Regions from separate parts of the Mucilaginibacter sp. P1_D10 genome, predicted to be linked through region 3. Evidence: riboswitches for the same ligand, from Rfam matches in the RefSeq annotation. Region 3 holds a riboswitch; each other region holds the start of a gene.
What was found. A riboswitch is a leader RNA that binds a small molecule or an ion and turns the genes downstream of it on or off. The one in region 3 is predicted to bind S-adenosylmethionine.
Positions count from the first base shown of each region.

Region 1: it holds a riboswitch for S-adenosylmethionine, as region 3 does, so the genes downstream of both, AC1DYT_RS18885 (cysteine desulfurase family protein) here and AC1DYT_RS02055 (peroxiredoxin) in region 3, are expected to answer to the same signal.
Region 2: it holds a riboswitch for S-adenosylmethionine, as region 3 does, so the genes downstream of both, metH (methionine synthase) here and AC1DYT_RS02055 (peroxiredoxin) in region 3, are expected to answer to the same signal.

Region 1 is NZ_JBFUAP010000012.1:21,536-32,302, forward strand. Features, by position in the region: gene AC1DYT_RS18870 (RagB/SusD family nutrient uptake outer membrane protein) at 1-1,014, opposite strand, end outside; gene AC1DYT_RS18875 (SusC/RagA family TonB-linked outer membrane protein) at 1,034-4,237, opposite strand; gene AC1DYT_RS18880 (S10 family peptidase) at 4,992-6,500, opposite strand; SAM riboswitch class I at 6,760-6,861, shown strand; gene AC1DYT_RS18885 (cysteine desulfurase family protein) at 6,940-8,070, shown strand; tRNA gene AC1DYT_RS18890 (tRNA-Cys) at 8,176-8,247, shown strand; gene AC1DYT_RS18895 (PIG-L family deacetylase) at 8,262-9,179, shown strand; gene AC1DYT_RS18900 (triple tyrosine motif-containing protein) at 9,360-10,767, opposite strand, start outside.
Region 2 is NZ_JBFUAP010000008.1:36,852-47,618, reverse strand. Features, by position in the region: gene AC1DYT_RS14290 (anthranilate synthase component I family protein) at 1-1,173, shown strand, start outside; gene AC1DYT_RS14285 (anthranilate synthase component II) at 1,258-1,827, shown strand; gene trpC (indole-3-glycerol phosphate synthase TrpC) at 1,893-2,675, shown strand; gene AC1DYT_RS14275 (ATP-dependent DNA helicase) at 2,734-4,155, shown strand; gene AC1DYT_RS14270 (DUF5615 family PIN-like protein) at 4,163-4,516, opposite strand; gene AC1DYT_RS14265 (DUF433 domain-containing protein) at 4,506-4,748, opposite strand; gene hflX (GTPase HflX) at 5,001-6,185, shown strand; SAM riboswitch class I at 6,301-6,411, shown strand; gene metH (methionine synthase) at 6,549-10,268, shown strand; gene metF (methylenetetrahydrofolate reductase [NAD(P)H]) at 10,369-10,767, shown strand, end outside.
Region 3 is NZ_JBFUAP010000001.1:457,783-468,549, forward strand. Features, by position in the region: gene AC1DYT_RS02030 (SusC/RagA family TonB-linked outer membrane protein) at 1-631, opposite strand, end outside; gene leuS (leucine--tRNA ligase) at 1,435-4,269, opposite strand; gene AC1DYT_RS02040 (class I SAM-dependent methyltransferase) at 4,744-5,412, shown strand; gene AC1DYT_RS02045 (N-acetyltransferase family protein) at 5,407-5,895, opposite strand; tRNA gene AC1DYT_RS02050 (tRNA-Cys) at 6,030-6,100, opposite strand; gene AC1DYT_RS02055 (peroxiredoxin) at 6,115-6,750, opposite strand; SAM riboswitch class I at 6,898-7,012, opposite strand; gene AC1DYT_RS02060 (carbohydrate kinase family protein) at 7,150-8,025, opposite strand; gene AC1DYT_RS02065 (YybH family protein) at 8,311-8,739, shown strand; gene AC1DYT_RS02070 (hypothetical protein) at 8,773-9,021, shown strand; gene atpC (ATP synthase F1 subunit epsilon) at 9,152-9,400, opposite strand; gene atpD (F0F1 ATP synthase subunit beta) at 9,530-10,767, opposite strand, start outside.

The DNA of each region.
Region 1 (10,767 bases), on a different contig from region 3:
CCATTTTTCGCTCATAGCGTTCCTGATGCCCATTTGGGTCATGGTAGTATCGCTTAGTTTAACTGTTTGGGCGGGAAACTTGTACAGATGGATGTTCTGCGATTCGCATGCATCAATCGCAGCTTTGCAGGCGTCTGCAGCAACCTGCCATTTTTCGGCACTGTAAGTTGAGTTGAACAGCAGTTCTCCGTCTTTATTCTTAAATGAATTATAATCCGGGTTGCCGTTGAAAAGCGGGCTTGCAGCAGTTACCAGTAACCTGGCTTTCATGCTTAAGGCAATTGGCTTGGTTAAGCGGCCCAGGTCGCTGCCTTCGTTTTGGATAGTCAGCGGCAGTTTGGAAGCTGCCAGGTCGTATAAACCTGCTATGTAAGCCACAACCTCGTCAACGGGGCGGCGTTTTACCCTTACATCTTCTATAGATGCATCTATAGCCAGGTTTTTATCAATGATGGGGATAGGCCCATAGGCGCGGAATAACTGAAAATGATAAAAGGCCTTTAAGAATTGTGCCTCGGCTATCCAGCGCTCGCGCGTATCTATATCCAGGTCGCGCACCTTGGTAAGGTCGCTTACGTTTTCCAGGAAAACGTTACAATCGCGTATGGCGCGGTAGTTCCCTGCTGCATCCCGGGTACCATTCATGTAATTGGCAATAGGATCTGATGAGTTTTGGAAACCCCTTGGCAACTGCAGCACATTGGTAGAGCGTATGTGGTTCGCCGGGTCTTCTACCCAAACTTCATCACCAGCGGTTAAGCCCACGTTATAAGTTGGATCTGCCCCGGTTGGCAGGTACGAGTAACAGGTAAACAAATATTTCTCGGCCTCGGCTTTAGAAACAAAGGCATTGGCTATTGTAGAAACGTTATCCGGCACAACATCCAGGAAGGGTTTCTTGCACGATGAAACTGGCAGCACCAATATAAAGGCGCCCATTAACAAGGCGATTGCCCCCTTTGGTGCGCTGCCTGATGCGGCGAGCTTTATTTTTTGTATATAATTAGTTTTCATATAATTAATTTGAAAGCTTTTAAAATTCTACCCTTAAGCCTAAGTTAAACACACGTTGAATAGGATACCCTAAACCGGATGTACCCATCTCCGGATCCCAAAGCTTAAAGCTGCTGAGCGATACCAGGTTTAGCCCGTTTGCGTAAATACGTGCGCTGCTTAAATGGATGTTTTTAAGTGCGTTTTTGCTGAAGTTGTACCCGATCTCTGCCGATTTAAGGCGCACGAATGCACCGTTACGCAACCACCAGGTTGATGCCTGCGTGTTATTACCCTGTATCTGCGTGCTTAAGCGCGGGTAAAAAGCATAAGGGTTACGGTTATCTTCAGACCAATGGTCATTTGCTATAGCGCTCAGCAAACTGCTTTGGTTACCCCTATCCAGCCCGTTCCACGGCTGATACCCACTAACCTGGTAAAAGGGAGAAATATCAGCCGAGTTGATAAAAAACGATGAGCGTGCAGAACCCTGGAAGAAGGCGCTGATATCGAAGTTTTTATAGCCTACGGAAAAACCAAAGCCATAAATAATCTCAGGTACCTGTGGGTAGCCAATAGGCACCACATCAGAGCTGGATATTTTACCATCGCCGTTCATGTCGCGGTATTTAATATCACCCGCTTTGTAATCTCCAAAGCCTTGTACAGGCGAGTTGGCCACATCCTTATCGTCGATAAACAAACGCTCAGCAATAAGGCCATATAGCTGGCTTAAAGAGTTGCCCACCCTGGTGAGGTATTGCAGGTTATCAGGATAAACGGGCTCTTCGTTTTTAAGCAGCTTGCTTTTTGCGTAAGTAAGCGTACCGCGCGATTGAACCCAGAATGACGAACCAAAGTTCACCTTGTAATCCATGGCCACATCTATCCCCTTGCTTGATGATTTACCCGCATTTGATGATATATTGGCTTGCAAACCCATTGATGTAGGGATGGTGGTGCGCACCAATAAAATATTATCGCGGTTTTGCTGATAAGCATCCAGCGTAAGATTGAAGTTTTTGGCTACCGTTAAATCCATACCTATATTGAGTTGACGCGATTGCTCCCAGGTAATATTCTGGTTTTCGTAACGGTAAGTAACTACGCCTGGCCTGCTATAAGTATAGTTGGTACCAAACTGGCCAATACTGCCATTGTTGAGGTTAACATCTGAGAGGTAAAAGAAACGGTCTGTAGCCGAGCCTATCTGGTCGTTACCTACTAAACCGTAAGTAAACCTGAATTTAAGGTTATCAATTGTAGACAGCAACGGTTCAAAGAATTTCTCGTTGGAAACCACCCAGCCCGCACCTACAGAGGGGAAGAAACCAAAACGGTGGTTGGCCGCAAAACGCTCGGAGCCGTTATAACCAAAGTTGAATTCAAACAGGTAGCGGTTATCGTAACCGTAAGTCATCCTGCCCGATACGCCCTGGTTACGCGACGGTAACGACAGCTGCAGCGTTGGCGCGTTGCCGGTAAGATAGTTGCGCATGGTACCAATAAGCAAGCCACTTACCGCATGCTTTTTGGCAAATGTGCGGTTATAGTTAATAGCAGTTTCTACGTAAGTAACAGAATTAGAAACGTTTAATTGTGGGTTTTGGTTATAGGTCAGGTACTCCGTTGGCGTAGCACCAATGCTGCCTGTTTGCCCATTGTTAAGCAAACTCAGACCACTGAACTCGCCGTTTGATACGTTTGATTGATAGTAGTATGGGCTATACTGGCGCGATACGGTGAAGTACGAATAACGGGTGGTGTAACCCATTGCCCTGGCAGATAAACCTTCTGTAATAAAATCGAGCTTTTGGCTTAGGTTTAATTGTGCCGTCAGCGTACTGGTATTCGAGCTTTGAAAGCCAGATAGCGATTTCGCGTATGGGTTCATGTACAGCGCGCCGCCCGGAATTATGGCATTACCAAAAAGCGGGTGCTCTACATAAGGTAATAAACTACTTGGATAAATTGCCGGGAAAGCAACCGGGTTGCTCCACAATGCATTTAAAAACGTATAACCGCCCCCGCCGTTTGGCCCATTGTAGCTATCAAACTGGCCCTTTAAGCTTACTACTGCTTCGGTACTTTTGGTTAGGTTTAAAGTTGTGTTTGATAAGATGGAGTACGATTGCAGCTTAATGTTGTTGCTGAAATTGTTAAGGCTGTTTTGGGCCAGGTTGCCATTATCTATATTATAGGTCATGGCCAGGTAGTACTTAGCTTTTTCGCCACCACCGCTGGCATTCATATTGTACCGCTGGTTATTGGTTTTGGTTTTTATCAACTGTTTTAACCAGTTGTTGCTTGGGTACAATAAAGGATCGTCGCCCGCAGCGGTATGGTCTATCTTATTTTGCGAATAAGGTAAAACACCTAGCGGGTTACGGGTAAGCACCGCTTCGTTGGCCAGTGTCATGTAAGTAATATTGTCCGCCAGCTGAATGTTCTTGATATTTGATGATGTGGAGCTTTCTGCACGCACGTTAAATTTAACGGCACCCGCGTCGCCTCGTTTTGTAGTTACCAGTATAACGCCGTTAGCACCGCGCGCGCCGTACAATGATGATGCTGTAGCATCTTTCAATACCGAAAAACCAGCAATATCATCAGGCTGCAAGCGGGCAAGGTCGGTAGTGGATGACTCGATACCGTCTATCAATATCAAAGGATCCACCTTACCTGCGCCAAAAGTACCCACCCCACGGATGAAGAACTGGGCATTATCTGCACCCGGTTCGCCGCTTCGCTGGTAAGATATCATACCCGGCACAACACCTGCAAGCATGGTAGTTAAGTTACTGGTAGAGCCTTTAAGCTGCTTGGTGCTCACGCTGGTGATTGAGCTCACCAGGCTTGCCTTTTTCTGTGTGCCGTACGCAACAATAGCCACCTCGTTCAAATTATTCTCGCTCTCTGCCAAAACAATATCAACGATGTAGGTGCCGTTGCTTAAAACGGTATAATCTTTAAGGCTTACGCTTTGGGTTTGATAACCAACAGATGTAATGGTTAATTTACTGTTGGGTGGTACATCTAATTTATACCGGCCGTTAACATCTGTTGTTTTGCCGTTAGTACTACCATCTACTTTTACGGTTGCGCCAGGTAGGGGGCCTACCTTATCTTTTATTACTCCCTCAACGTGTACATTCTGCGCTATTGCGGCCGAACTTAACATTGTTAGTGCCATTATTGGCAGTAGTTTGAAAGTATAAAGCAATTGTTTGTATAGTTTTTCCATATAATTATTTTAGGTTTTGTTCTGCGATGCCGCGCATTTTTTTTACTGGCCATTTGGTTTTACTTTTCCTTTTGCTATCCCATAATTGATTTTTTTAGAGGCTTTTATTATTGTATATTTAACACTTAAAATTTTTTAACCGTAAAAAAGCTTCAGCATGTTTTTTAAACATGCGAAGGCAGCAAACCAATTAGTTAAAATCTAAATGGTTGAGACTGCAGGCCCAGGATATCTTCCGACAACCCAAAAGCCGTTTTATCTAAAAAGTATTTTGTTAATATGGCTGCCCAAAACATATACGCGGGCAACGCTCGATTTATAATTGAACAATTTTAATCAACTGCCGCGGGTAAAATCACTACTATTCTATTAGATTCTAATACGATTTTTTTGAAAATTGCGGCAAACCCGATTTAGGCACTTAACTGGCTGCCTTTGTGGGTTTCAATAATCAAATACTAAAGAGCGTAACGGGCCGCGAATTTGCTGATTGAGGCTTAGCGCACCAGCCGATACAAGAACAAGAGATTATTATTGTATAAAAAACAATTAATACGCAATTGGATGAAGTTTTTAAATATCTGCTAAATAAGGTTGTGGTAAAGCCCTGTTAATTTGCATTTAGGGCACCAAAGAGACCCGGGCGCAAGGCTGCAACGAACCCGGTAGGCAGGCGGCGTTGATCGCTAACAGGGGGCCTCAGTACTTGCCGGATAGCCTGAACACTTATCCCGGGTTGGGTGACAGGAGTAAATCAACGCACGGATGCAATCGCACTGGCATAAAATGTGCGGCTGTCATCATTAAAAGCGGCATTAGCTGTATCGCTTGTATATAACATATGGCCCGCTTTATAATATTTTACGGTGAGGTTTTTGCGTATTTGCTTCCCCAGGCCTAAATGGTTCAATACATAGTGGGTAGCGGCTACAGGTGTAGCCAAATCGTAATACCCGCCTACCACCTGCACTTTTAGGCCAGGGTTTTGGGTCATTATCTTTTTTAAAGTGGCCGATGCATTAATGTAGCAATTGTTTGCTCCTTGCCCGTAGTTCCAACCGCTGGTTGCAGTAGTGGCCAGGTAAGGCAATTCATTATCATACTTAAGCACCTGTTGCACATATTGTTTAAAGCCCTGCGTGAACGGCGCAAGTATAGCGGCAATGCTGGGGTCGCCATGTTGTAGGGTGTCTTTTACGCGGCCATCGAAAGTGCCTATCGTTTGGCTATCGCTACCCAAAAGCTCGGCGGTAAATTGGCCATCAGTTACCCTTCCGTTCGCTTCCGTCAAATAATCCCTGCTTAGGCCGGTAAAATAATGCAGCGAATCTATAACCTTGTTTATTAAAGCCTGTGGCGCGGCATCGCCCAAATGGAGAAAACGAGTGTAAGTACCCTGCCCGAAGGCTGCTGCGCGGCTCATCAATTGCTCGTCGGTAAGGCTATCCAGGCGGGCATCTAACTTGTGATGATAGCGGGCTGTAACCGCATATGTTGGCAGGTAGTAAGCATAGGGTGTCTCGTTACCCTCCTTAAAACTAATCAACTGGTAATTAAGCGCGGGCGAAATAAGCGTTATGCCGGCAAGCTTTACCCCGCCGGTGGCCTGCAGGCTTTCGGCCAGGCCCACAGCTCGCAGGCCGCCGTAGCTCTCTCCGGCCAAAAAAACCGCATCGTTTTCACGGCCGTTATCTGCCAGGTAGGCGCGTATGAATTCGGCGATAGAACCGACATCTTCTTTATAGCCATAAAACTTGCGGGCATCGGTACCGTCGGTGGCACGGCTGTAGCCGGTACCAACAGGATCTATAAATACCAGGTCGGTAAAACCAAGCCAGGTATTGCTGTTGCCTTCAACCTTCCCGCGCCCGTTAATGCGCACCGGCCCAAACGAACCCATATGCAACCATAGCGCAGAGGAACCGGGCCCGCCGTTAAACACAAAGGTAATGGGGCGTTTTGCAGCACTAACGTTATTATCAAGGCTGTAGGCCACGTAAAAAACATTAGCCGCAGCACGGCCTTTCGAATGACCTATACCCAGGTATCCCGCCTTTGCCCTATAAGCCAGCTTTTTGCCATTTAAGGCTATGGTATGCGAAGTTACCGCAGTGCTAAAGGCCGCAGGCCCCGCCGCAACATCTTCAGACGGGCGGTGGGCAAATTCAGACCAGGAAGTAGAAAGTAAAGCAATAGTGCCGGCCAGCAAAATAGTGGCAACAAAACGCAGGTTGATTGTAACAGTAAAAGAAGAAGGTAACATGGGAGGCAAATAATATTTTTAATAAACTGAGCTTGTTTGTGCTTGGGAGGTTAGCAACAACAGCTGCACATACCCATCTGAGGCATGGGCATTCGCATTAAAAATTGATTATTTAAACCTTGGGTTATCATTATAAAACACAGTACCGCTAATTGCGGATGCTGCAAATGTAATGGTAAATTTCGTTTTCTCAAATTTTTTCTATAATTTCTATGGGATTAATAGAATTTATTTACATTTGCATCGAAACGTTCTTTTAAACTTATCCAGAAAGACCGAGGGAATGGCCCTATGACGTCTTGGCAACCTATTATTTAAGGTGCTAATTCCAACTCCTGCCAAAACAGGAGAAAGATAAGAGTGCAAGTTTTCAACTTGTTAAGCGGTAAATCTCACCTCGCTTTCTGGCCTGTTTAAATCAAAATTTAATTAAATTACCATGAAAGTTTACCTCGACAACGCCGCTACCACCCCACTTGATAAACAAGTGTTTGAAGCCATGACGCCATATCTGCTCAATCATTTCGGCAACCCATCATCGCATCATCAGCACGGTCGCGAAGCAAAACAAGCTATCGAAAGCTGCCGAAAAACCATTGCCGGTTTGCTCAATGCTTCGCCAAACGAAATCATTTTTACATCGGGCGGCACCGAAGCCGATAATACTGCCATATTAACGGCCGTACGCAACGCCGGCGTAAAGCATGTAATTACCACAAGGTTCGAGCATCATGCCGTGTTAAGTTTGCTGGAGCACCTCAAAAAAACCGGCGAAATATCGGTAAGCTTCATCGCTCATGACGAAAAAGGAAACCTGGATCTTAGTCATTTAGCATATTTACTAAGCACCAACCCGCGCAGCCTGGTATCGGTAATGCACGCCAACAACGAAATTGGCAATCTTAACGATATTGAACAGATAGGCAACATCTGCGAAAAACACGATGCGCTTTTCCATACCGATACGGTGCAAACCATAGGCCATTACCGGCACGATGTAAGCAAGCTTAAAGTTCATTTCCTGGCTGCCTCTGCCCACAAATTCCACGGGCCAAAAGGTATAGGCTTTTTATATTGTCGGCAGGGCCTAAGGCCGGCCAAATTACTACACGGCGGCGGCCAGGAAAGAGCGTTGCGTGCAGGCACAGAAAACATCCCCGGTATAATCGGCCTTACCAAAGCATTGCAACTGGCCTATGCCGATATAAACGAGCACCGGCAATACATACAGCAATTGAAAGACCAGCTGATTGCCGGGCTTACCGAAACGCTGCGGGGCGTAAATTTCAACGGAAATTCGGCCATTGCGGATAAAAGCTTATATACCGTACTCAGCATCAATGTGCCATCGTTAAACCCCGACCTGCTCCGATGTTTGGACGAGTATGGCATATCTGTATCGGGCGGGAGTGCCTGCAGCAGTGGCTCATCGTCGCACGTGCTTCGTGCGCTCGGCGTTGAAGCGGGTAGAGATACCATCCGATTCTCTTTTAGCAAATTCAACACCCCGGAAGAGATAAATTATGCCGCCGGTAAACTTGCGGCTATTTATCAGCTGATTGCGGCATAATTGCGCAAAGCCGGCCAGTCCCGTTTCCTGTCAGTTTTTTATTGATAAGAACAGGGTGCACGGCAAAAACATATACGGGTTGTTCCGAGTACACAACAAAAACAAGGTGGAGTGGCCGAGTGGTTAGGCGGGAGCCTGCAAAACTCCTTACGATGGTTCGAACCCATCCTCACACCTCCCATAATTAAAAAATGAAATTAAGCTATTTATATATCTTGTTGGCCGTCCTTATTATATGCTCTGCGGCCACTGCGCGTGGTTGCGTGCCTGATACGCCCGCACGGGTACTGGTGGTGATTGCACACCCCGATGATGAGAGCGAAATGGCCGTTACCCTATACAAAATAGCTAAAGAACACCACGGCCTGGTAGATATTGCGGTTATCACCAATGGCGAGGCGGGCTATAAATACTCCACCCTTGCCGAGGCTTATTATAATATAAGCCTTACCAATGAGCAGGTAGGCCGCCGAAAGCTGCCCGCCATCCGAAAACAGGAACTTAAAAACGCAGGGCGCATTATTGGCGTCCATCGTTACTATTTCCTCAACCAGCCCGATGCACATTTTACCCTGAACGAACGGGAACCAATAGACACCAGCTGGAACGTGCCCTACGTGAAAAAGGCCTTGCTTACCGTCCTAAACAAAAATCGTTACGATATTGTGCTTACCCTTTTGCCCGTGGCCCAAACGCACGGCGCGCATAAAGCTGCTACCCTACTGGCATTGGAAGTTGTTAATAGCCTCCCCGCCAACAACAGGCCGGTAGTATTGGCAGTAGCTACCCGCGATAAAGGCAGTAGGGTGCCAAGCTTCGGCAACGATGGGAAATACACCCTCTGCCATACAACTGCCGACACCCCCAGCTTTTTTATCGACCGCACGCAATGTTTCAGCTACATGAACCGGGTGAACTATAAGGTAATTGCTAACTGGGAAATTGCCGAACATAAATCGCAGGGGTACACCCAAATGACGATGAACGTTGGCGACCTGGAAGAGTTTTGGAGTTTTAGCCTGAATACCCCAGCCGGCCTTGATTGGTGCAGGGGCTTGTTCGAAGTCTTAAAAACTCCGCCACCGGCTTTGGCTAAAACCACCTATTGACATTTGTGGGCATCTCCAAACACAACGTGGAAAATGAGTTAACCATTGCGCTGAAGCATTTGCGCAAGTGCCTAAAACACGTCACTGTAATGGCAACTTTGTACCTTTTTTCGCGCTATTGATCAAAAAACACGCAAATTTTAGCAGGTTATTTTGCTGATTCAAAAGAATGGCACCCCGCTATTTCATCAGTTCCCGCTGGATGTTGAACAGGAATTCGAAGAGGTTCATCTCGGTAGGAATCTGTAATTTTTTGCGCAGGCGATAGCGGCTCACTTCTACCCCGCGCACGGATATGGCCATCAGTTGGGCTATCTCCTTACTCGATAAGTTCATGATGAGGTAGGCGCAAAGCTTCAGTTCCTGTTGGTTGATGGTGCTGTAGCGATCCTTAAGCAAGGATAAAAAGCCCGCATGCACCCTATCGAAATGGATAGAGAATTGCTCCCATTGTTCGTTAAGCTTATCTTCTTCGGTAAGCATGCGCTGTATCTTTTTGATTTCGGCCACCTCCACGGTGTCTTTTCCTTGTTTTTGCAGGCGCAACAACTCTTCGCGCACCTTTGTCAGGAATTCCTTTTGCTGCACCAGGTTCAAGGCAGATGATGCCAGTTCGGAGGTTTTGAATTCCACCTCGGCCTGCAGTTTCTCGTTCTTCAGGTTGGCAAGTTCTTTCTCCGATCGTTCAAGTTCCAGTTGGTGCTGGTAGGCCAGTTGCTGTTGCTCTTCCTGGTTTTTTTGCTGCTGCAACAGCAATTCTTTTTGTTGTTTTATGATGTGGCGCTGTTCCTGCTTTTGGTATGCCAGGTAAAGCCCGCCCGCAATGGCAATAATATATAGGCCATAGGCCCAAATGGTTTGATACCACGGTGGATTGATATTGAATGCGTACACAGTAACGGCCGATTCGTTATTATGGTGGTTGCGGGCCTTCACCTTAAAAAAGTAATTGCCCGCGGGTAGGTTGGTGTAATCCTTTTCCGACCGCTTAGACCAATCTGACCATTGCTTATCGAAACCTTCCAAAAAATAGCTGTATTCTACATTAGATTGCTCCTCAAAAACCGGCGATGAATATTCAAAATGCAGCGAGTTGAATGCATAGCCCAGATCCAACACGTCATTTGCCGATGGCTTATCATCACCCCCTATATTGCTGCCATATCCGCCAAACAACAAACTATCCGTACCCGAGCCCGACCGTACGCTGCGGATGTAAACCTTTAGCGGCCGGATGTTCTGTTTATACTTTGCATAGTTGATATGGTAAAACCCGTTCTCGCTGCCCACGAATATATTTTCGGCGTTGATGGGGTAAACGTTCTCGAACCCGCTTAGGATACGGTTGTTCAGCTCCGGGAAATTGATAATGGTTGGCGCTGCCGAATAATCTACCACGCCAAGGCTTTTTCCTTCTACAAACCAAATGTTGCCCAGGTTATCTTCCTTTAAATACCTTATCCCCCGCGTGCCAAAAATCGACTTAAAAGGCTGCGAAGGCACAAATTTGTCCGCTCGGGCATCATAGGCATAAATACCTTTTTCTGTAGCCACAACAACGCGGCCTTTTACCTTAAACACAAAATTA
Region 2 (10,767 bases), on a different contig from region 3:
GCACCGGGCACATTCGAATTAACTGACGAGATCAATAATTTTTTAAGCCGTTTCGAGACGGATAAGTCGGCATCCAAAATTCTTTCTAATGGTTTATTCGGTTACTTTACGCATGAGGCGGTAGAGCATTTCGAAACCATTAAGCTAAAGGTAACACCAGACAATCCGCGGAAGATACCGGTGATGCAATACCATATCTACAGCTACATTATAGCGGTAGATCATTTCAAGAACGAGCTATACATTTTCCATAACCAGGTAGAAGGCCAGCCCGAAACCAACGGTTTGGAGAAACTCGAATACCTTATCAAAAATAAAAACTTCCCCGAGTACACTTTCGAGAGCAAGGAAGCCGAGCAATCGAATTTGACCAACGAGGAGTTCATCGCCATTGTAGAAAAGATGAAAACGCACATCTATCGTGGCGATGTGTTCCAGATCGTACCGTCGCGGGCGTTTTCGCGCAAGTTTTTGGGCGATGAATTCAACGTGTACCGTGCGTTGCGTTCGATCAACCCGTCGCCGTATTTGTTCTATTTCGATTTTGGCGATTTCAGGATCTTCGGGTCATCGCCCGAGGCGCAGATTACCGTTAAGAACCGTGTAGCCAGCATCTTCCCGATAGCCGGCACTTTCAAACGCAGCGGTGATGATGTAAAGGATGCCGAAATTGCCCGCCAGCTGGAAGCCGACCCCAAGGAATCTGCAGAGCACGTAATGTTGGTAGATTTAGCCCGAAACGACCTGAGCCGCCATTGCGAACAGGTAAGTGTAAAGGCCTTTAAAGAAGTACAATACTATTCGCACCTCATCCACCTGGTATCGCATGTAAGCGGCAAGCTGAAGCCCGGAGTAAGTTCCTTCAAAATCGTAGCGGATACCTTCCCGGCCGGCACGCTAAGCGGCGCACCAAAATACCGGGCCATGGAAATTATAGATGAGAACGAGAAAACCAAACGCAGCTTTTACAGTGGCGCCATCGGTTTCTTCGGCTTTAACGGCGATTTTAACCACGCCATCATGATACGCTCATTCTTGAGCAAGAACAACACCCTGCACTACCAGGCTGGCGCAGGCATAGTAGCCGGCTCGGTTGCAGAAAGCGAGCTGAAAGAAGTAGATAATAAAATAGCCGCGTTACGGAAAGCGATTGAGGTGGCGGAATCTATTTAGAGATTAGAGGCCGTAGAATAAAGATTAGATAAAACATAAGGGCATCAGGGTAATCCTCTAATCCCATAAATCAAGGTTCAGACAATGAGCAATATATTAATAATAGACAATTACGATTCGTTCACCTATAACCTGGTGCATTTGGTTAATGAAATTGGCCTGGAATGCGATGTTTGGAGGAACGACCAGTTTGATATAGCAGATGTGAATGCCTACAGCCACATCATCCTGTCGCCGGGGCCGGGCATACCGTCCGAAGCGGGGCTGCTATTACAGGTAATAGAAAAATACGCGCCCACCAAAAGCATTTTTGGCGTGTGCCTTGGCCAGCAGGCCATTGCAGAAGTATTCGGCGGCAAATTATACAATTTGCCGCAGCCAATGCATGGTATAGCAACGCCCATTAAGGTTACCGACGAAACCGAGCAGCTTTTCGTGGGCCTCCCCGAAAGCTTTAAAGTTGGCCGCTACCACAGTTGGGTAGTAGAAAAGGATTTGCCGGAGGTGCTTACCGTTACCGCTATTGATGAGGAAGATAACTCTGTGATGGCTTTAAGGCATAAAGAATACGATGTTCGCGGCGTACAGTTCCACCCCGAATCGGTACTGACCGAATATGGGAAGGAAATGATGGAGAACTGGTTAAAAGGATAAATGCTTAAATTGCGTGCTTTAAGTACGCAAATCAAAAACTCCCCCTTTAGGGGGCTGGGGGGCTCATGAACATACTCGATAAAATAGTAGCATACAAAAAAAGGGAAGTGGCCCGCGACAAGCGCGAAACCACTTACATCGAACTGGAGGAATCTGAATATTTCCACCGGGAAACGTATTCTTTTAAAGATTTTTTATTGGCGCCCGAGCGTACGGGTATCATTGCCGAGTTTAAACGTAAGTCGCCATCAAAAGGCATTATTAATGATGAAGCGCTGGTAAAAGAAGTAACAAAAGATTACGCCGATGCAGGTGCTTCGGCGCTGTCGGTACTTACCGATCGCAACTTCTTCGGCGGCCGAAAGCTGGATTTAAAGCGTGCCCGCCGCGCCAATACCATCCCGGTGTTGCGTAAGGATTTCATGATAGATGAGTACCAGATCGTAGAGGCAAAAGCCCTTGGTGCCGATATCATCTTGCTGATAGCAGCCATCCTCACTCCTGCAGAAATAAAAAAATTAGCTGCCCTTGCCAAAAGCCTGGAGCTGAATGTGCTGCTGGAAGTGCACAACCTGGAAGAACTGGAACGCAGCATAGATACCAATCTGGATGCTATTGGCGTAAACAACCGTAACCTGGCCGATTTTACCGTATCGGTACAAAACTCATACGACCTGGTGGACCATATCCCCAACGAGTTTTTAAAAATCTCTGAAAGCGCCATCAGCGATACGCAAACCATCAAAGATTTGAAAAAGGTAGGCTTCCAGGGCTTCCTTATCGGCGAAAACTTTATGAAACAGGCAGACCCGGGTAAGGCGATGCAGGAATTTGTGAAGGGGTTGTGATTAACAAAATATGCTGCCACTATTTAATTGCTGATTAATTCAATAATTTAGTAATTGTATGGCCGATAACCTGAACTTTAATGCCGACCAAAAGGCTGCCTTTACTGCAATAAAGAAGTTCCTGGCGCATCCATCTATAAACGTCTTTGTATTGAAGGGGTATGCGGGGACCGGCAAAACCTACCTGATGCAGGCCCTCGCTAAAAAGCTGAAGGAAGATAAGGAAGAGTTTTGCCTGTTAGCTTCTACCGGCCGTGCCGCCACGGTACTCAAAGGGAAAACCGGTTTTACCGCACGCACAGTACATAGCGAACTCTATAACTTTATTGGTGTAAACGGGCTTGATGATAATCCATCGGGGGCAACTGCAAGCAACTCTGCCCAGCTTTCTATGCAGTTTAATACACGTATTGCCGACAATAAAAAACGACTTTATATTGTCGATGAGTCATCCATGCTTTCGGGTGAATTTCAGGAAAGTGAATCCATGCCCGCCACTTTTGGTTCGGGTGTGCTTTTAGACGACCTGTTTGAGGTGGCGGGCAATAATAAGATTATTTTTGTGGGCGACCCATGCCAGCTGCCGCCCATAGGCCAGCCCTTTAGTCCGGCACTTGATAAAAACTGGTTAAACAGCCAAAATAAGGTAGTTGTATCCGTCACGTTATCGAAAATTGAGCGGACCGACAGTGGTAACGACATATTAAAGCTCGCCGCCGACATCCGCGATATGCATGATAGCGGCATTTTTGAATTATATCCCAAACTCCCGGCTTCTAATCTTAACAACGTAAAACTGCACCCTAACGATGACGAACAACTGGATAGGTATTTCGAAAAATACACCGAAACAGGCCCGACAGAAACGCTTGCAATAGCTCGAACCAATCTAAGAGTGCATGAAATCAATCGTTTTATGCGGAAGAAATTGCTCGGCGATGCGAATTTAGACTTGCAAACAGGCGAAGTATTATTAGTAACTCAAAACAACCATAAGGTGCCGTTAACAAACGGTGATTTTGTAACCGTAACCGCCTTGGGCGAGGTTACCTGGCGGGGCGGGCTCAAATTTCAGAGAGTTACAGTGCGGACTTTCCTGTCTGATACGGAGTTTAAAATGCAGCTCTCGGTTAATGCGCTCAAAAGCATAAATGGTAGCCTGACTAAAGATCAAACAAAGGAACTGATGGTTGATTTCCATAGCCGCATGCGCGAAAAAGGGATATCCTCTAAAAGTGAAGAATACCGGGAAGCGATGTTGGGAGATGATTATTATAACTGCTTAAAAGCTACTTATGGCTATGCGGTAACTTGTCATAAAGCACAAGGCGGTGAATGGAATAACGTCTATCTTTTCCTGGATAATGAAAATAATACCATGTTTAGGATGCCTCCTGCCAGCCTCTGCAAATGGTGGTACACGGCAGTAACCCGTGCCCGAAAGGAATTGCACTTAGTAAAACACTGGTGGGTGGTATAGAATAGGTCTACTCCAATTCAACTATTTCAACATCCGATAATACACAGATATCGATGGCGCTGAAGATATTAGGCTTAAGGAAAGCCCACAGTGTACGGTTGTCGCAATTTCCTATTTTGATGTTTATTAATTTAGGTGGTGCTCCGAGACGGGTAATTAGGATGGGGAAGTCTGCATCTTTAGAAACCAAAATGACATTACCGGCCGTTTTTGCTCGGTGGTAAATCTCACTATCCGTGAGGAAGTGTAAATTTAGGCTATAGGATGATTTTACAACATAGCCAGTGTATTCATTCATCCATTTTGCAATAATTGGTGAAATCTGCGTGTCTAACCAAATTTCCCATTGCTCAGGCGGCATGTATGACAACAGTGTTTTTTATTTTCAATGAAGCATAGAACAGTGCTGCCTTAATATCTTCTTTTTCTAAAATAGGATGTTGCTCTAAGATTTCCGCATCAGATAATCCAGATGAAAGCAACTCCAAAATATCACTCACCGGAAAACGCATTCCCCGGATAGTCGGCTTTCCGCTAAGCAAATCAGGGATAAAAGTAATGCGGCCAAGCAAGGCTTGTTGGATATCATTCATGATTTAAAGTTAAGCAAACTTCCATAACAAACACAATACCAACCTGAATATCCGTTATCCCATTTCATCTTCCCCGCAAAAACATTATATTTGCTGCACTACTGCTAAAAAATGTAATCCTCAAACACTCCACGCCATTCATCGTTTAATCGATGAATCTGATTGCCGGCAAAAATAAGCTGGCCTACTATTGTTTTATCGAATACGCTGCGCGCATTAATGCGTAAATCCGCGTATCTTTAATTTTTATTTATGAAACAGAAATTTTATGATACTGCTGTGAAGCAGGAGAAAGTTGTGCTGGTTGGGGTGATTACCCCCAACGAAACGGAAGCACGCGAAAAAGAATACTTAGAAGAATTGGAGTTTTTGGTTGCCACCGCCGGCGGCCTCACCGTGAAAACCTTTACCCAAAAATTACAGCGGCCGGAACGTTCCACCTTTGTGGGTACCGGTAAGCTGGAAGAAATAAAAGAATATGTTGTTGCCGAAGAAATAGACATCGTGGTGTTTGATGATGAGCTTACGCCATCGCAAATGCGCAACATCGAACGCGAACTACAGGTGAAGATACTCGACCGTAGCAACCTTATCCTGGATATTTTTGCAAGTCGCGCACAAACGGCGCAAGCCAAAACCCAGGTTGAGCTCGCTCAGCTGCAATATTTACTGCCACGCTTAACACGTTTATGGACGCACTTAGAGCGCCAAAAGGGCGGTATTGGTATGCGTGGCCCGGGCGAGAGCCAGATAGAGACCGACAGGCGTTTAATCCTGAATAAGATTTCCCTGCTGAAAGAGCGCCTAAAGCTTATCGACCGACAGAACGAAACCCAGCGCAAGAACCGCCAGGCTTTAATACGCGTGGCTTTGGTAGGTTATACCAATGTAGGTAAGTCGACCATCATGAATATGCTGGCAAAATCTGAAGTTTTTGCCGAAAACAAGCTGTTTGCCACGCTGGATACTACCGTGCGCAAAGTGGTGATAGAGAATGTGCCGTTTTTACTATCAGATACCGTAGGATTCATCCGCAAGCTGCCACATCATTTGGTAGAGTGCTTTAAATCTACCCTGGATGAGGTGCGCGAGGCGGATATATTGATACACGTGGTAGATATTTCGCACCCGACGTTTGAGGACCAGATACGTACCGTAAACGAAACGCTGAAGGATTTGAAGGTGCTGGATAAAAAAACTATCACGGTGTTCAATAAGATCGATGCCTTTAACCCTGCCGACCATAATATCGACATCAAGGATACCCCACTTACGATGGACGATTTCAACCACAGTTGGATGGCCAAGAACAATGCGCCTGCGATATTTATTTCGGCCACCCAAAAAGAAAACCTGGAAGAGTTCCGCACCATGCTTTACGATGCCGTAAAAACGATGCATACGGAACGATACCCCTACGATCATTTGCTGTATTAACCCCAAAACGGCCATTTCATCGGCCTTCCGGGGAGATAAAGTTGCCGTAGGGCAACTTTATCTCCCCATACTTGCGCAGCCTTGCACATTACAACATTAATATTCATATTTGTAATGCTTATGGAGAAAGGCGGAGGGATTAGACCCTGCGATGTCTTGGCAACCTGTGCTTACAAGGTGCTACATTCTACTTAACCGGGAGAAAATCGGTTAGGAAAGATAAGCGAAAGTCATTTTTTATACCCTGACTTTTCGAGATAAGCTATATACCAGTTTGCAGTAATCAGTTTACAGTTAGCAGTTTTGCTATGCGGTAAATTTCATAACTGCCTACTGCTAACCGGCAACTGCCAACTGTTTACAATGGACATTAGAAAAGAACTAGAAAAACGCATCCTGGTTATTGATGGGGCAATGGGCACCATGATACAGCGGTACGAACTCACCGAGGAGGATTTCCGCGGCGAGCGTTTCCGCGATCATGCATCCGACCTGAAAGGCAATAACGACCTGCTGAACATCACCCGCCCGGATGTGATCAAGGCTATCCATGCCGAATATTTGGATGCCGGCGCGGATATTATCGAAACCAATACCTTCAGCACACAAAAGATATCGCTTGCGGATTACCACCTCGAAGAGCTTGATTATGAATTAAGCTACGAAGGTGCCCGTATAGCCCGCGAAGTAGCTGATGAATATACGGCCAAAAACCCGGCAAAGCCACGCTTTGTGGCAGGTGCTGTGGGGCCAACAAACCGCACAGCATCACTTTCACCGGACGTAAACGACCCGGGTTACCGTGCCGTTACTTTTGATGATTTGGCTGAGGCTTATTACGAGCAGGTACGTGGTTTGGTTGATGGCGGATCGGACGTGCTGCTGGTAGAAACCATTTTTGATACCCTGAACGCGAAGGCAGCCCTGTTTGCCATCGACCGTTATAAAAAAGAATGCAAGGAAGCCGGCAAAGATTACCCTGCTTTTAGGGACACCGGCGGCGTGATGATCTCCGGTACCATTACCGATGCATCGGGCCGCACGCTTTCGGGCCAAACGGTGGAGGCTTTCTGGAATTCTATAAGTCACGCAAACTTGCTTTCTGTTGGTTTGAACTGCGCTTTGGGTGCCCGCGAAATGAGGCCGCATTTGGAGGAACTATCCGAAAAGGCAGGCGTTTATATTTCCGCTTACCCTAACGCAGGTTTGCCAAACGAATTTGGCGCTTACGACGAAACCCCGCACGAAACTGCCCACCAGGTTGATGATTTCATCAAGGCTGGGCTGGTTAATATCGTTGGTGGTTGTTGCGGCACCACACCAGATCATATTCAATGCATCGCCGAAAAAGCTGCCAGGCATCAGCCACGAAAGAAGCCGGAGATTGCGCCATTCCTGCGTTTGAGCGGTTTAGAATCCGTTACCCTTACACCCGAAACCAACTTCGTAAACATCGGCGAGCGTACCAATATCACTGGGTCGCCAAAATTCTCTAAACTCATCCTTGCCGAAGATTACGAGGCTGCCCTAACTGTTGCCCTGCAGCAGGTAGAAGGCGGCGCGCAGGTGATCGACATTAACATGGATGAGGGGATGATCGATTCCGAGGCCGTAATGGTGAAATTCCTGAATCTCGTGGCGTCTGAACCGGATATCGCCAAACTGCCAATCATGATCGACTCCAGTAAATGGACAGTGATCGAAGCCGGCTTGAAATGCTTACAGGGAAAGGGTATCGTAAACTCCATCTCGCTGAAAGAAGGCGAAGAAAAGTTTAAGGAATATGCCCGCAAAATATTAAGCTATGGCGCTGCTGCGGTAGTAATGGCTTTTGATGAAACAGGCCAGGCCGACTCCTTAGAGCGTCGTAAAGAAATCTGTGAGCGCAGCTACCGTATTTTGGTAGATGAGGTAGGTTTCCCGCCGCAGGATATTATTTTCGACCCGAATATCCTGACCGTCGCAACCGGGCTTGAAGAGCATAACAACTATGCAGTAGACTTTATTGAAGCTACCCGCTGGATAAAACAAAACCTACCTTACGCCAAAGTAAGCGGCGGGGTAAGTAATATATCGTTCTCCTTTAGAGGGAACAACACCGTTCGCGAGGCCATGCACTCGGCATTCCTATACCACGCCATTAAGGCCGGGTTGGATATGGGTATCGTAAACGCCGGTATGCTGGAAGTTTACGAGCAGATCCCCAAAAACTTATTGGAACTGGTAGAAGACGTACTCCTTAACCGCCGCGATGACGCCACCGAGCGTCTTGTTGAATTTGCCGATACCATCAAAAGTAAGGGCAAAGAGATCGTACGCGATGAGGAATGGCGTAAAGAACCGGTGGAACAGCGCTTGTCGCATGCCCTTGTAAAAGGTATCATCGAATACCTGGATGAAGATGTGGAAGAAGCCCGACAGAAATTTGCCAAGCCGTTGGAGGTGATTGAAGGCCCGCTGATGGATGGCATGAACGTGGTGGGCGATTTGTTCGGTGCCGGAAAAATGTTTCTGCCACAGGTGGTAAAATCGGCCCGTGTGATGAAGAAGGCCGTGGCTTACCTGCTGCCTTTTATCGAACTGGAAAAACAGCGCGTGATAGATGCAGGTGAAGATAGCAGCGGCAGTCGCGCCAATGCAGGCAAAATATTGATGGCCACCGTAAAAGGCGATGTGCACGATATCGGCAAAAACATCGTAGGTGTGGTGCTGGCCTGTAACAACTTCGAGGTGATAGATCTTGGGGTGATGGTGCCAGCCCAGCGCATTATTGAGGAAGCAAAAAAGCAGGATGTAGATATCATCGGGCTAAGTGGCCTGATAACCCCATCGCTGGATGAGATGGTGCATTTTGCCAAAGAGATGGAGCGACAAGGATTCACCATCCCGCTGATTATCGGCGGTGCAACAACCTCGCGTATACATGCGGCGGTTAAGGTTGCGCCAAACTATTCAGGTCCGGCTATTCACGTTTTGGATGCATCGCGTAGCGTAACGGTTTGCAGCAGCCTGATGAACCGGGATAACCGCGATGCCTACATCCAAGGGATTAAAGACGAATACGAAAAAGCCCGCGAAGCCCACGCCAATAAAAAGAACGATAAACGTTTTATCAGCATAGAGGAAGCCCGCGCCGGTAAATTCCAGATCAGTCTGGATGGCGATGTAGCGCCAAAACCAGCCATTACCGGCACCAAGGTTTTTGAGGACTACCCGCTGGAGGAATTGGTGCCCTATATCGATTGGACCCCATTCTTCCACACCTGGGAACTGCGCGGCAGCTACCCCAAAATATTTAATGACAAGTACGTAGGCATCGAAGCGAAAAAACTATTCGACGATGCGCAGGTGCTGTTGAAGCGTATTGTTGATAACAAACTGCTGCACGCAAACGGCGTTATCGGCTTCTGGCCCGCAAACAGCGTGGGCGATGATATCGAAATTTATACTGACGATACCCGCACAACCTTGCTAACCCGCATCCATACATTGCGCCAGCAGGCAGAGAAGGCGAAAAACGAGCCCTACTATGCACTCTCGGATTTTATTGCGCCAAAAGAGAGTGGCGTGCCCGATTATTGGGGGGGCTTTGCCGTAACCACCGGCATAGGCTGCGATGAACTGGTTGCCGAGTTTGAGGCCGACCACGACGATTATAACAGTATTATGGCCAAGGCCCTCGCCGACCGCCTTGCCGAAGCCTTCGCCGAAAAAATGCACGAACTGGTGCGTAAAGAGTACTGGGGCTACAGCAAAGGCGAGCAACTGGACACCGACGAACTGATCAAAGAAGAATACCAGGGCATACGCCCGGCACCGGGATATCCCGCCTGCCCGGACCATACCGAGAAAACCACTTTGTTTGAGATACTGAAAGCCGAGGACAATGCCCAAATGCACCTCACCGAAAGCCTGGCCATGACGCCGGCAGCATCGGTAAGCGGTTTCTACTTTGCGCATCCACAGGCAAGGTATTTTGGGCTTGGTAAAATCAGTAAGGACCAGGTGGAGGATTACGCGGTTAGGAAGAACATGCCGCTGGAAGATGTAGAAAGATGGCTGGGGCCGAATATAAATTATTAGCCCCCCAGCCCCCTGAAGGGGGAGCAGAATTGAATAACGAACTAAAGAAATAAAATCAAGACCTTCGTTCCCCCTTCAGGGGGTTAGGGGGCTGGGCACAATGAAAATAACCGAACACATCGCGAACGCCAACGGCAAAACACTATTCTCTTTTGAGCTTATCCCGCCTTTAAAGGGCGAAAGCATCCAGGGTATCTATAACGCTATCGACCCGCTGATGGAGTTTAAGCCGCCGTTTATTGATGTTACCTCGCTGCGCGAGGATTATATCTACAAGCAGCACGAAACCGGTTTGCTGGAGAAACTGGCTTATCGCAAGCGCCCGGGTACCATAGCCATCTGCGCGGCTATCATGAATAAGTATAAGGTAGATACCGTTCCGCATTTACTTTGCGGCGGTTTTACCAAGGACGAAACCGAGAATGGCCTTATCGACCTGCAATTCCTCGGCATAGAGAACGTATTGGTACTTCGCGGCGATGCACGCCGTGGCGATGCT
Region 3 (10,767 bases):
TAGAGGCCGCAGCATCTTTCAGTACCGATAAGTTCTCTATCTCGTTAGGGTCCATACGGCCTAAAATTGCCTGATCGTTTCCGCTGATCACCCCGTCTATTACGATTAAAGGCGCTGTTTGAAAGCCGCGGATGTTTAAGTTGTTGGCATAACCGCCGGGCTCTGATGTGCGTTGTACAATACGTACGCCAGGTATTTTACCGCTAAGCATGTTTACAACGCTTTCGTTTTTGGTAAGTACCAGTTCTTTGCTTTTTAGGGTAGATACCGAACCGGTGATGGTTTCGCGTTTTTGTGTGGCGTAACCCACCACAACAACCTCATCGAGGTTATTGTTGCTGGTTTTTAGTGCAACCGATCCGTCTTTGAGGTCGCTTACCCGAATCTCCTGGGTGGTGTAACCTATATAAGTAAACTGTAGCACTGCACTGGTGCTGGGCACGGTGATGGTATATTTACCATTCACATCGGTAACGATACCTGTTGTGGTGCCCTTTACTTTTACACTTACCCCCGGAAGTGTGGCCCCGTCGGCAAGGTCTGTCACTTTCCCGCTAATAGTAGTTTGCTGGGCTAACAAACTAAGCGGTGAAAGGAGGAGAAGTACAATTAAGTATTTTAATTTTTTCATATTTTTCTCGTTAATGTTTAGGATTGATTGGGTTGGTTTGCCTGGCTGGGGCAATAAATTGTGCGTGCAGCAATTTACTTACGGGGGGTTAAGGTCGTAATTGTACATAGTTGTATAGTTGGTTTGATACATCGCCTGCTGCCAATGGTGGGGCTGCAAGCGCGATAATTGGTTTAATATTATGCTACAAAAGAATAGGCGTTCATTAATAAAAAATAAATAATAGATTAATTTCAGCTATAAAAAGGCCCGTTATTAGTGTTTTGAACTGATTTTTAGAACTTGGTAGCTTTTTTTTGATAAAAGGCGATGAAATAAGCAGGGCGTAAAAATGGCTGTATAAACGACAAGTAAAAAGGCCCTCAGTGGGGTGGTGACAGGTGCGGGCATAGGTTACTTAGTGTATTGAATACGCAAAGGCTGCGGGTAATGGCATGCGGACCGGACAGCAAACAGCCCCATAACTGTTTGCTGATGCAAACGGTTACGGGGCTGTATGAATTTTCTGAACCTTGATTTTGTCTGAACTCGAATTTTAGGCGAATTTGCCGAATTAACAGAATGCTTTTAATTCTGTTAATTCACTAAATATTGAGACGGTTTCTGTCGCTCGCATATTTGACTCGCCCCGGGTACGCTTCGCTGCCCGACCCTCTCTGCTCCGCAAAGAGGGTGAAGAATAAAAAATAGAAAAAATCGCGCCAATGTCTCCCCTTCTTTGCGCAGCAGAGAGGGGGCGGGGGGTGAGTCGACTCGCGACGCAGGCACTTTTCTAAATTCGTATAATCCCGGTTCAGAAGCTTTTATGCCACGATATTCACTATCCTGCCTTTTACTACGATTACCTTTTTAGGCTCTTTGCCATCCAGGTACTTTAGTACATCGGCATGGGCGCGTATGGTGGCTTCAATCTCCTCGTTGCCGAGGCTTAACGATAGCGGGATATTGGTTTTCATTTTACCGTTGATAGAGATAGGGTAGCTAAATTCATCCTCTACCAAATAGGCGGGGTTGAATTTAGGGTACGCGGCGTAGGATATGGTACCTGCCGGGTTGCCCAGCAATACCCAAAGCTCTTCGCAAATATGCGGAGCGTATGGTTCCAGCGTGATCACCAAATCTTGCAGGATGGCGCGTTTGTTACATTTCAGGTCGGTTAATTCATTTACCGCTATCATAAAACTAGACACAGAAGTATTGAACGAGAAACGTTCCACATCCTGTTCCACCTTCTGGATGATTTTGTGCAGCGATTTCAACTCGGCCTTGCTTGGCTCGGCCTGGCTTACGTTAAAGTTCCAATCGGCATCATGGAAAAGCCTCCAGAATTTACGCAGGAATTTAAACACGCCCTCAATGCCGTTGGTATTCCATGGCTTGCTTTGCTCCAGTGGACCAAGGAACATCTCATACATACGCAGTGTATCTGCGCCGTAGCGCTGGGCAAGGTCATCCGGATTCACCACGTTATAGTAGCGTTTAGACATTTTCTCTATCTCAACACCGCATACGTATTTGCCATTCTCGAGGATAAATTCGGCTTCAGCAAAATCAGGCCTCCACTCTTTAAACTTGTTTAAGTTAAGTACATCGTTTTCTACAATGTTCACGTCGACATGTATAGGCGAAGTATTGTATTGTTTAATTAAACCATGAGATACAAAGGTGTTGGTGCCTTTGCCTTCTTCGTCAATCAGGCGATACACAAAATTACTCCTCCCCTGTATCATCCCCTGGTTTATCAATTTCTTAAAAGGCTCTTCTTCGGGCGTTTTGCCGATATCCTTCAAAAACTTGTTCCAGAAACGGCTGTACAACAAGTGGCCGGTAGCATGTTCGCTGCCACCGATGTACAGGTCAACCGCTTTCCAGTATTCAATCGCTTCTTCAGATGCAAACTCTTCGTTGTTGTTGGCATCCATGTAGCGGTACCAGTACCAGCTGCTACCCGCCCAACCGGGCATGGTGGAGAGTTCGTAAGAAAAGCCTTCTTCTTGATTCTTGTCTCTTGATTCTTGATTCTTGTAGCTCCAATCCGTTGCCCTCGCCAAAGGCGGCTCTCCTGTTTCAGTCGGTAAGTATTTATCAATCTCGGGCAATATCAATGGCAACTCGCTTTCATCAATTAAGTAGGGCAGGCCATCCTTAAAGTAAACCGGTACCGGTTCGCCCCAGTAGCGTTGGCGACCAAAAATAGCATCCCGCATCCTGAAGTTCACTTTGGCTTTACCCGCGCCAATTCCTTCTAATACTTTAACAACCATATAGGTGGCATCTTTATATTCATGGCCATCTATAAAATCAGAATTAACGTATTTGCCTTCTTTTGTAGGGTCAGCTTCGACTTCTATGTTCTGCGTATCGAGTATTTGAATTATTGGTAAGCTGTAATGCTTTGCAAATAAATAGTCTCTTTGGTCTCCAGAAGGCACGGCCATAACGGCACCCGTTCCGTATCCTGCTAATACATAATCTGCAATCCAAATAGGAACTTTGACTTTCGTGATTGGATTCAATATGTAACTGCCAGTAAAAGCTCCCGATACTGTTTTAGTATCAGCCATTCGGTCCAGTTCACTTTTCTTTTTGGTTTTGGCAATATATTCTTCTATATCCTTTTTCTGCTCCGGCGTGGTCAAATCAGCAACCAATTCATGCTCGGGTGCTATCGCCATAAAAGTTACACCGAAAATGGTGTCAACCCTGGTAGTGAAAACTTCGATATAGTCGGCACTTAAGCCAGCAAGGTGAGTTGATTTATCCAATGGGAACTTCACACTCGCCCCAACGCTTTTGCCTATCCAGTTGCGCTGCATTTCCTTTAAAGGCTCGGGCCAGTCAATGGTATCTAAACCATCCAATAAACGCTGTGCGTATGCGGTGATGCGCATGCTCCACTGCATCATTTTCTTTTGCTCTACAGGGTAGCCGCCGCGCTCGCTAAAGCCGTCTTTTACCTCGTCGTTAGCCAATACTGTACCCAGGGCGGCGCACCAGTTTACGGTACTTTCGCGCAGGTAAGTGAGGCGGTATTTCAACAATTCGGCTTGCTGCTCCTGTGCGGTGAATGCTTTCCACTCGTCGGCGGTAAAGCTTAATATTTCCTCATCGCATACGGCGTTGATACCCGCGCTACCTTTACTTTCAAAATGAGCAACCAGGTCGGCAATAGCCACTGCCTTATCCGCATCTTTATTATACCAGCTGTTAAACAGCTGCATAAATATCCACTGCGTCCATTTATAATAACCGGCTTCGCTGGTGCGCACCTCGCGGCTCCAGTCGAACGAGAAGCCTATCTGGTCCAGCTGGCGGCGGTAGGTGGCAATATTTGCCTCGGTGGTCACTGCCGGGTGCTGCCCGGTTTGTATGGCGTATTGCTCGGCCGGCAGGCCGAAGCTATCGTATCCCATAGGATGCAATACGTTGAAACCTTTAAGGCGTTTGTAACGCGCAAAAATATCAGAAGCTATATAGCCCAGCGGGTGCCCAACATGAAGGCCCGCACCGCTCGGGTAAGGGAACATATCCAGCACGTAGTACTTGGGTTTGTTGGTTTTATTTTCGGCCTTAAAGGTGTGGTTATCGGCCCAAAACTGTTGCCACTTTTTCTCTATTTCCTTAAATTGATAGTCCATTTTATTAATTGCGCATGTGCGGGCACGAAAATAATAAAAATGACGGTTAGTTTGGTAGGGATTGTGGTTTATTGAGTGGTAAATGGTGAGTGGTTGAATGGGTGAGTGGTTGGAAAAGAAAGATTGGAGGGGTTGGTAGAAGTTAAAAAGGTTAGAATAGTTAAAAGGGTTAGAAAAGTTGGAAGAGCAATGTCTTCGGGGCGCGGTCTGGTTCGTTTTGAAATTCTGTTGAATTCTTAAATTCCTTAAAATTCGAGTTCAGACAAACAACTATGGCGCCCCCAGCGGGCCTGCCTGCCGGCAGGTAGGCCGGGCTTTTCAGTCCCAACGACTGTCGGGATCGCTCCGGCCCTTCGGGCTAAACCCTTACAATCCCTGGCGCGTTTTCTGAACTCGAATTTTAAGGAATTAATTGAATGCGCAGAATTTGAACTGCTATAGATTAATTCTGCCCATTCCTTAAATTCGTTCAATTTGAGTTCAGACAAAATCCGCTACCTTTACCTTATGCAAAACAACCTGCAACAACTATACGGCAATATCGATATCTATCTGTTCGACCAGCTACTGAAGGGCCGGTTCGATAACTGCCATAAGGTGCTGGATATAGGTTGCGGTGGCGGGCGCAACATTGTTTACTTTTTGCAGAACGGCTTCGAGGTTTACGGTGTCGACCCGAACCCCAATGCCCTGGCCGAGACGCGCGCCTTATCTGAAAAGCTTGCCCCGGCTAATTCCGCAGGGAATTTTACCTGCTTCCCGGCTGAGGACTTGCCCTTCGGCGATGGTTCATTCGATTTAGTTATCAGCAGCGCGGTTTTGCACTTTGCGCAGGATAGCAACCATTTCGATGCCATGCTACGTTCCATGTGGCGTGTGCTAAGGCCCGGCGGTTACTTGTTTGCGCGACTGGCATCGGATATAGGTATAGAAACCTTGGTTATATCGCAGGGCAATAGCCGCTATCTGCTGCCCGATGGCAGCGAGCGTTTCCTGGTAAATGAACAAATATTATTGGAATACACCCAGGTACTCGGCGGGAAGCTATTCGAGCCGATAAAAACCACCAACGTACAAAACCTGCGATGCATGACCACCTGGTGCGTAAGGAAAAATGATGCAGGTGATGCACATATCTTATAGCGCTCGATACATGATATAGGTATCTACCAAACCTAATTGCTGATGCCGAAAACCGTTTGGCGTTGTTCCGATGATGGAAAACCCCTGTTTTTGCCAAAGCTTTACCGCTGTTGCATTGGTTGATACCACGAAGTTGAACTGGATACCCACGTACCCCGCTTCCGTGGCCGTGTCTACAGAATGCCGGCAAAGCATGCTGCCTACGCCTTTTCCCCTTGCGCCGGGATGCACCATATAACCGCAATTGCCCATATGGTTGCCCAGGCCAGGCTGGTTAGGCTTAAGGTAGTAAGTCCCCACAACCCTGCCATCTTCAATAGCTACAAAGGTTTCCATATTGGGTGCGAGCCAGTATTCCATCATGCCTTTGCGTGTGGTTGCCGGGTCAAACGCGTAGGTATCGCCGGATTTTATTACGGTCGAAAATATCTCCCAGATGCCGTCATCATCTGCGGGTGTAGCTTTGCGTATTTCTATTGCCATGGTTTGGTGTGTTACCGATGCTTCAATTTTGGGTATTGCCAGCTTTAAATCAAGTTTGGCGAGGCAAACATAAAAAAGCGACAGGCTCCCCAGCCCGTCGCTTTCTGAAAATTAAATTAGCCACTTTTTATTTGACGCCGCGGGTAGATTCGAACTACCGTTGAAGGTTTTGCAGACCTATGCCTATCCTCTCGGCCACGCGACTTTATGCTTTTCCTGTTATTTATTCGGCTGTGGTGTTAAGCGTAAGTAGGGTTTCACCTCTACAAAGCCCTTGGGGAACTTGGCTGGGATATCCTCTGTTTTGATGGATGGCAGCACCACTACCTGCTCGCCGTCTTTCCAATCGGCCGGGGTGGCTACACTGTGGTAAGCAGTAAGCTGCAATGAATCGATCACGCGCAGTATCTCCTGGAAGTTGCGGCCGGTTGATGCGGGGTAGCTGATGATCAGTTTTATCTTTTTATCGGGGCCGATGATGAACAACGAGCGCACGGTAGCCGTAAGCGATGCGTTGGGGTGTATCATGTCATAAGCGAGGGATATCTCGCGGCTTTCGTCGCCAATAATTGGGAAGGTTACTTCCACGCCCTGGGTTTCGTTGATATCGTTTATCCACCCCTTGTGCGATTCGGTGTTATCCGTGCTCAGCGCAATAACCTTTACGTTTCGCTTCTCGAACTCATCCTTCAGGGAAGCCGTTTTGCCTAGTTCGGTTGTGCAAACAGGGGTGTAATCTGCAGGGTGGGAGAATAATACGCCCCAGCTATCGCCCAGGTATTCGTAAAAATCAATGTCGCCAAGGGATGTTTGTGCTTTAAAGTTTGGGGCCTCATCGCCAATTCGTAAGCTCATAGTTGTAAGTTTTAATTTTAATATTTTTATAGCAATATTACGCTATCGGTTAATCAATAGTAAAACTTATCCAATAAAATTTGAGGAAGAAAGGGGAGCCGCCGGCAGATAACGGCATCATTACGAACGCCGTTTGTCTTTTAAATCAGCTTATCTGTCTCCGCATTGGCGGAGCAGGAATTAGCACCTTACACCAGGCGCGAAGCCGGTACAGGTTGCTAAGACATCATAGGGCCTTTCCCTCTGTCTTTCTGGATAAGTATTTTTAAAGAACGATTACATCACAAAAGTAGGTATAAAAACTACAATTCCTATAGATTTTATTATTTATCTCAGATAAATCTGTAACTAACTGAAAATCAAAATATAAAATGACTTATATTGTATCAAGCCCACACGTTATGAAAACTGTGCCACCACTTCATCAACATTATAAACCGGGTTAGCGCCGCGCTGGGTGGTTACATAAGCGCCTACCGCGCAGGATTTTTCCAGCAGGGCTTGCATGGGGGTGCCGTTAAGCAAGCCCGTAATAAACGTTGCCAGGAACGAATCGCCCGCGCCAACAGTATCCACCACGCAAACTTTGCAACCGGGGTGCTCGTAATATTGGTAATCGTTCCAAATGATGGCACCATGCTCGCCGCGGGTTACGCAGATGATTTTGGTGTGGAACTTGCTTTGGAACTCTTCTATCTTTTGTTTCAGGTCGCCGCTGCTGCCGTGTATAAGCAACTCAGCTTCTTCTTCGTTCATCTTTATTACGTCGGCACGGGCAGCCAGCGTTTCGATGGTGTTCATGGTAAAATGTGGCGGGCGCAGGTTCACATCGAATATTTTAAGCGCGTCGCTTTCATCAAGCACGTTTAGCAGGGTTTCGAAAGAAGCTTGCTCGCGGCAGGCCAGGCTGCCAAAAACGATGGCGCCTACTTTTTTTGATGTAGCTTCTAAAGGTTCGGTAAAGCCTATATTATCCCAGGATACAGGTTGCGGTATAATGTACGTGGCGGTGTTATTTTCATCCAGTTGTACAGTTACTTCACAGGTAGGCAGCTTTTCGTCGCGCTGTATCAACTCGCTGTGAAGGCCGTTCTCCTGCAGGAAGCCGGTGAGCTCCACACCGGACGCGTCGGTACCTACGCTGCTGGCAAACAATACATTGTTGCCCTGCTGCACCAGGTGGCGAGCTACGTTCATGGGCGCGCCGCCCGCTTTTTTAACATCGCCAAAGGCATCCCATAAAACTTCGCCGAAGCACAAGATTTGTTTGTTCATAAATTGGTTTTTGAGCTGATTGATGAAAGGATAAAGCTAAAATATTTTTTGACACGATTTAGCGATTGAAGGATTTGACAGGATTTTTTTAATTGTCTGAACCATGATTTGCTTGATTACCGGATTATAGGACTATTCCAATTGCGAAATATTATCGGGGTATCCTTTAAACAGGCAAATCATGGTTCAGAAAAGGATAGCTGGATTGATTTTAATCCTGTTAATCCTTAAATCCTTTAATCGTGTTATCTTTTAATCATGGTTCGGAAGCGTTATATTAGTTGAATGAAAAAGCAAATTCTCTTCTCTTTTCTCCTGCTTCTGTGTTCCTGCTTCGCTATAGCGCAAGACAAAGACAAGCAAGCCATAGCAAAACTCATGGCCGACCAGCAAATCGCCTGGAGCAAAGGCGACTTGGAGGGCTTTATGCAAGGCTACTGGAAGTCTGATTCACTAATGTTCATCGGCAAGCGTGGGCCGGCTTACGGCTGGCAGGTTACCCTGGATAATTATAAAAAAGGCTACCCGGATAAAGCCGCCATGGGCGAGCTTACCTTTAGGTTAGATAAAATAGAACTGCTGGGCAAGAACGATGCCTTTGTAATGGGCGCCTGGAGCCTCAAACGAGAGAAAGACGCACCAGGAGGTTATTTTACCCTGTGGTTCAGAAAGATTGATGGTCAGTGGAAGATTGTGTGTGACCATACGAGTTGATAAAGATGGCAATCATTCAATAATACTGACAGTATGCTACACCTGATTTTAGATAGCTGGATAGCAGGCCTCTTTAGGCTTATAGGTGTTTGCGTGCTTTTTACATTGGGATACTTCAAGCAAATAACCCACCCGGAGGCAAAAGCCTATTCTTTCAGAAATATTTACTATATGGAGTATGACAAGGAGGATGAATTCAAAAAAGGCATGGAGCGGGCAGGACAGCAAATGGCAGGGTTGATGTTCGTTCTATTGCTATTGGCAATTTACGCGCTGGTGTAATTCCAGAAAAAGCAGATGCCCTCTGTAGGTGACATTTATGATTCTTAGAATGCTGGATGGCAGCACTGATACTCACAAAAGAGGCCCGAACATCGCTGCTCGGGCCTCTTCAATATCGTACAAAAAGCTGTTACTTGTGGGTAATGCCTTCTGCCAGTACGGTTACTTTATTGTTTAAAGCTTCCACCACGCCGCCTTTAATAAAAAAGGTATCTTCTTTACCGCCTTCCCTTACAACCAGCTTGCCGTCGTTAAGGGTAGAGATGATAGGCGCATGGTTATTCAGGATCTCGAAAGAACCTAAAGTACCAGGCAGGCTTACCGAAGTAGCTTCGCCTTCGAAAACTTTTTTATCAGGAGTAAGGATTTCTAATGTCATGTTCTTTTAGATTTGAGATGTGAGATGTGAGATATGAGATTAACTCATTGTCAAACCTACAACCTCTCCGTTTTAACATGAGATATGAAATTTGAGCTGTCTCAAATCTCATATCTCAAATCTCATATCTTAATTATTAGCTTCTGCCAATAATTTCTTGCCTTTTTCAATAGCGTCTTCAATGCTGCCCACAAGGTTGAATGCTGCCTCTGGGTATTCATCTACTTCGCCATCCATAATCATGTTGAAACCTTTGATGGTATCTTTGATATCAACCAATACACCTTGTAAACCGGTGAACTGCTCTGCCACGAAGAATGGCTGAGAAAGGAAACGCTGAACACGGCGTGCGCGCGATACGGTTAACTTATCTTCCTCAGAAAGCTCGTCCATACCTAAGATGGCGATGATATCCTGAAGTTCTTTGTAGCGCTGTAAAGTTTCTTTAACGCGTTGAGCGGTGTTGTAGTGCTCATCGCCCAGGATAGCTGCGCTAAGGATACGTGAGGTAGAATCCAGTGGATCCACCGCAGGGTATATACCCAACTCGGCAATTTTACGCGAAAGTACGGTTGTAGCATCTAAGTGGGCAAATGTTGTTGCCGGTGCAGGGTCAGTCAAGTCATCCGCAGGTACGTAAACGGCCTGTACAGATGTGATAGAACCACGTTTTGTAGAAGTAATACGCTCCTGCATGGTACCCATCTCTGTTGCCAAAGTCGGCTGGTAACCTACCGCAGATGGCATACGGCCTAACAATGCCGATACCTCAGAACCTGCCTGGGTAAAGCGGAAGATGTTATCGATAAAGAAAAGGATATCGCGGCCTTTGCCTTCTTCGTCACCATCGCGGAAGTACTCTGCAAGGGTAAGACCTGATAATGCCACACGTGCACGTGCACCGGGAGGCTCGTTCATCTGGCCGAAAACGAAGGTTGCTTTTGATTCTTTCAAAGCTTCAGCGTCGATTTTTGTCAAATCCCAGCCGCCAGCTTCCATGGAGTGCATAAATGCATCGCCATATTTTATAATGCCCGATTCAAGCATCTCGCGCAGTAAGTCGTTACCTTCACGGGTACGCTCGCCTACGCCTGCAAATACAGATAAACCTGCATAAGCTTTCGCGATGTTGTTGATCAGCTCTTGAATTAATACTGTTTTACCTACACCGGCACCACCAAACAAACCAATTTTACCACCTTTTACATAAGGCTCCAAAAGGTCGATAACTTTGATACCTGTAAACAGGGCCTCAGTTTCGGTTGATAGGTCCTCAAAACGCGGAGGCGTGTTGTGAATAGGGCGACCATTGGTTTTATCAAGGTTAGGGATACCATCGATAGCATCACCAACTACGTTAAATACAC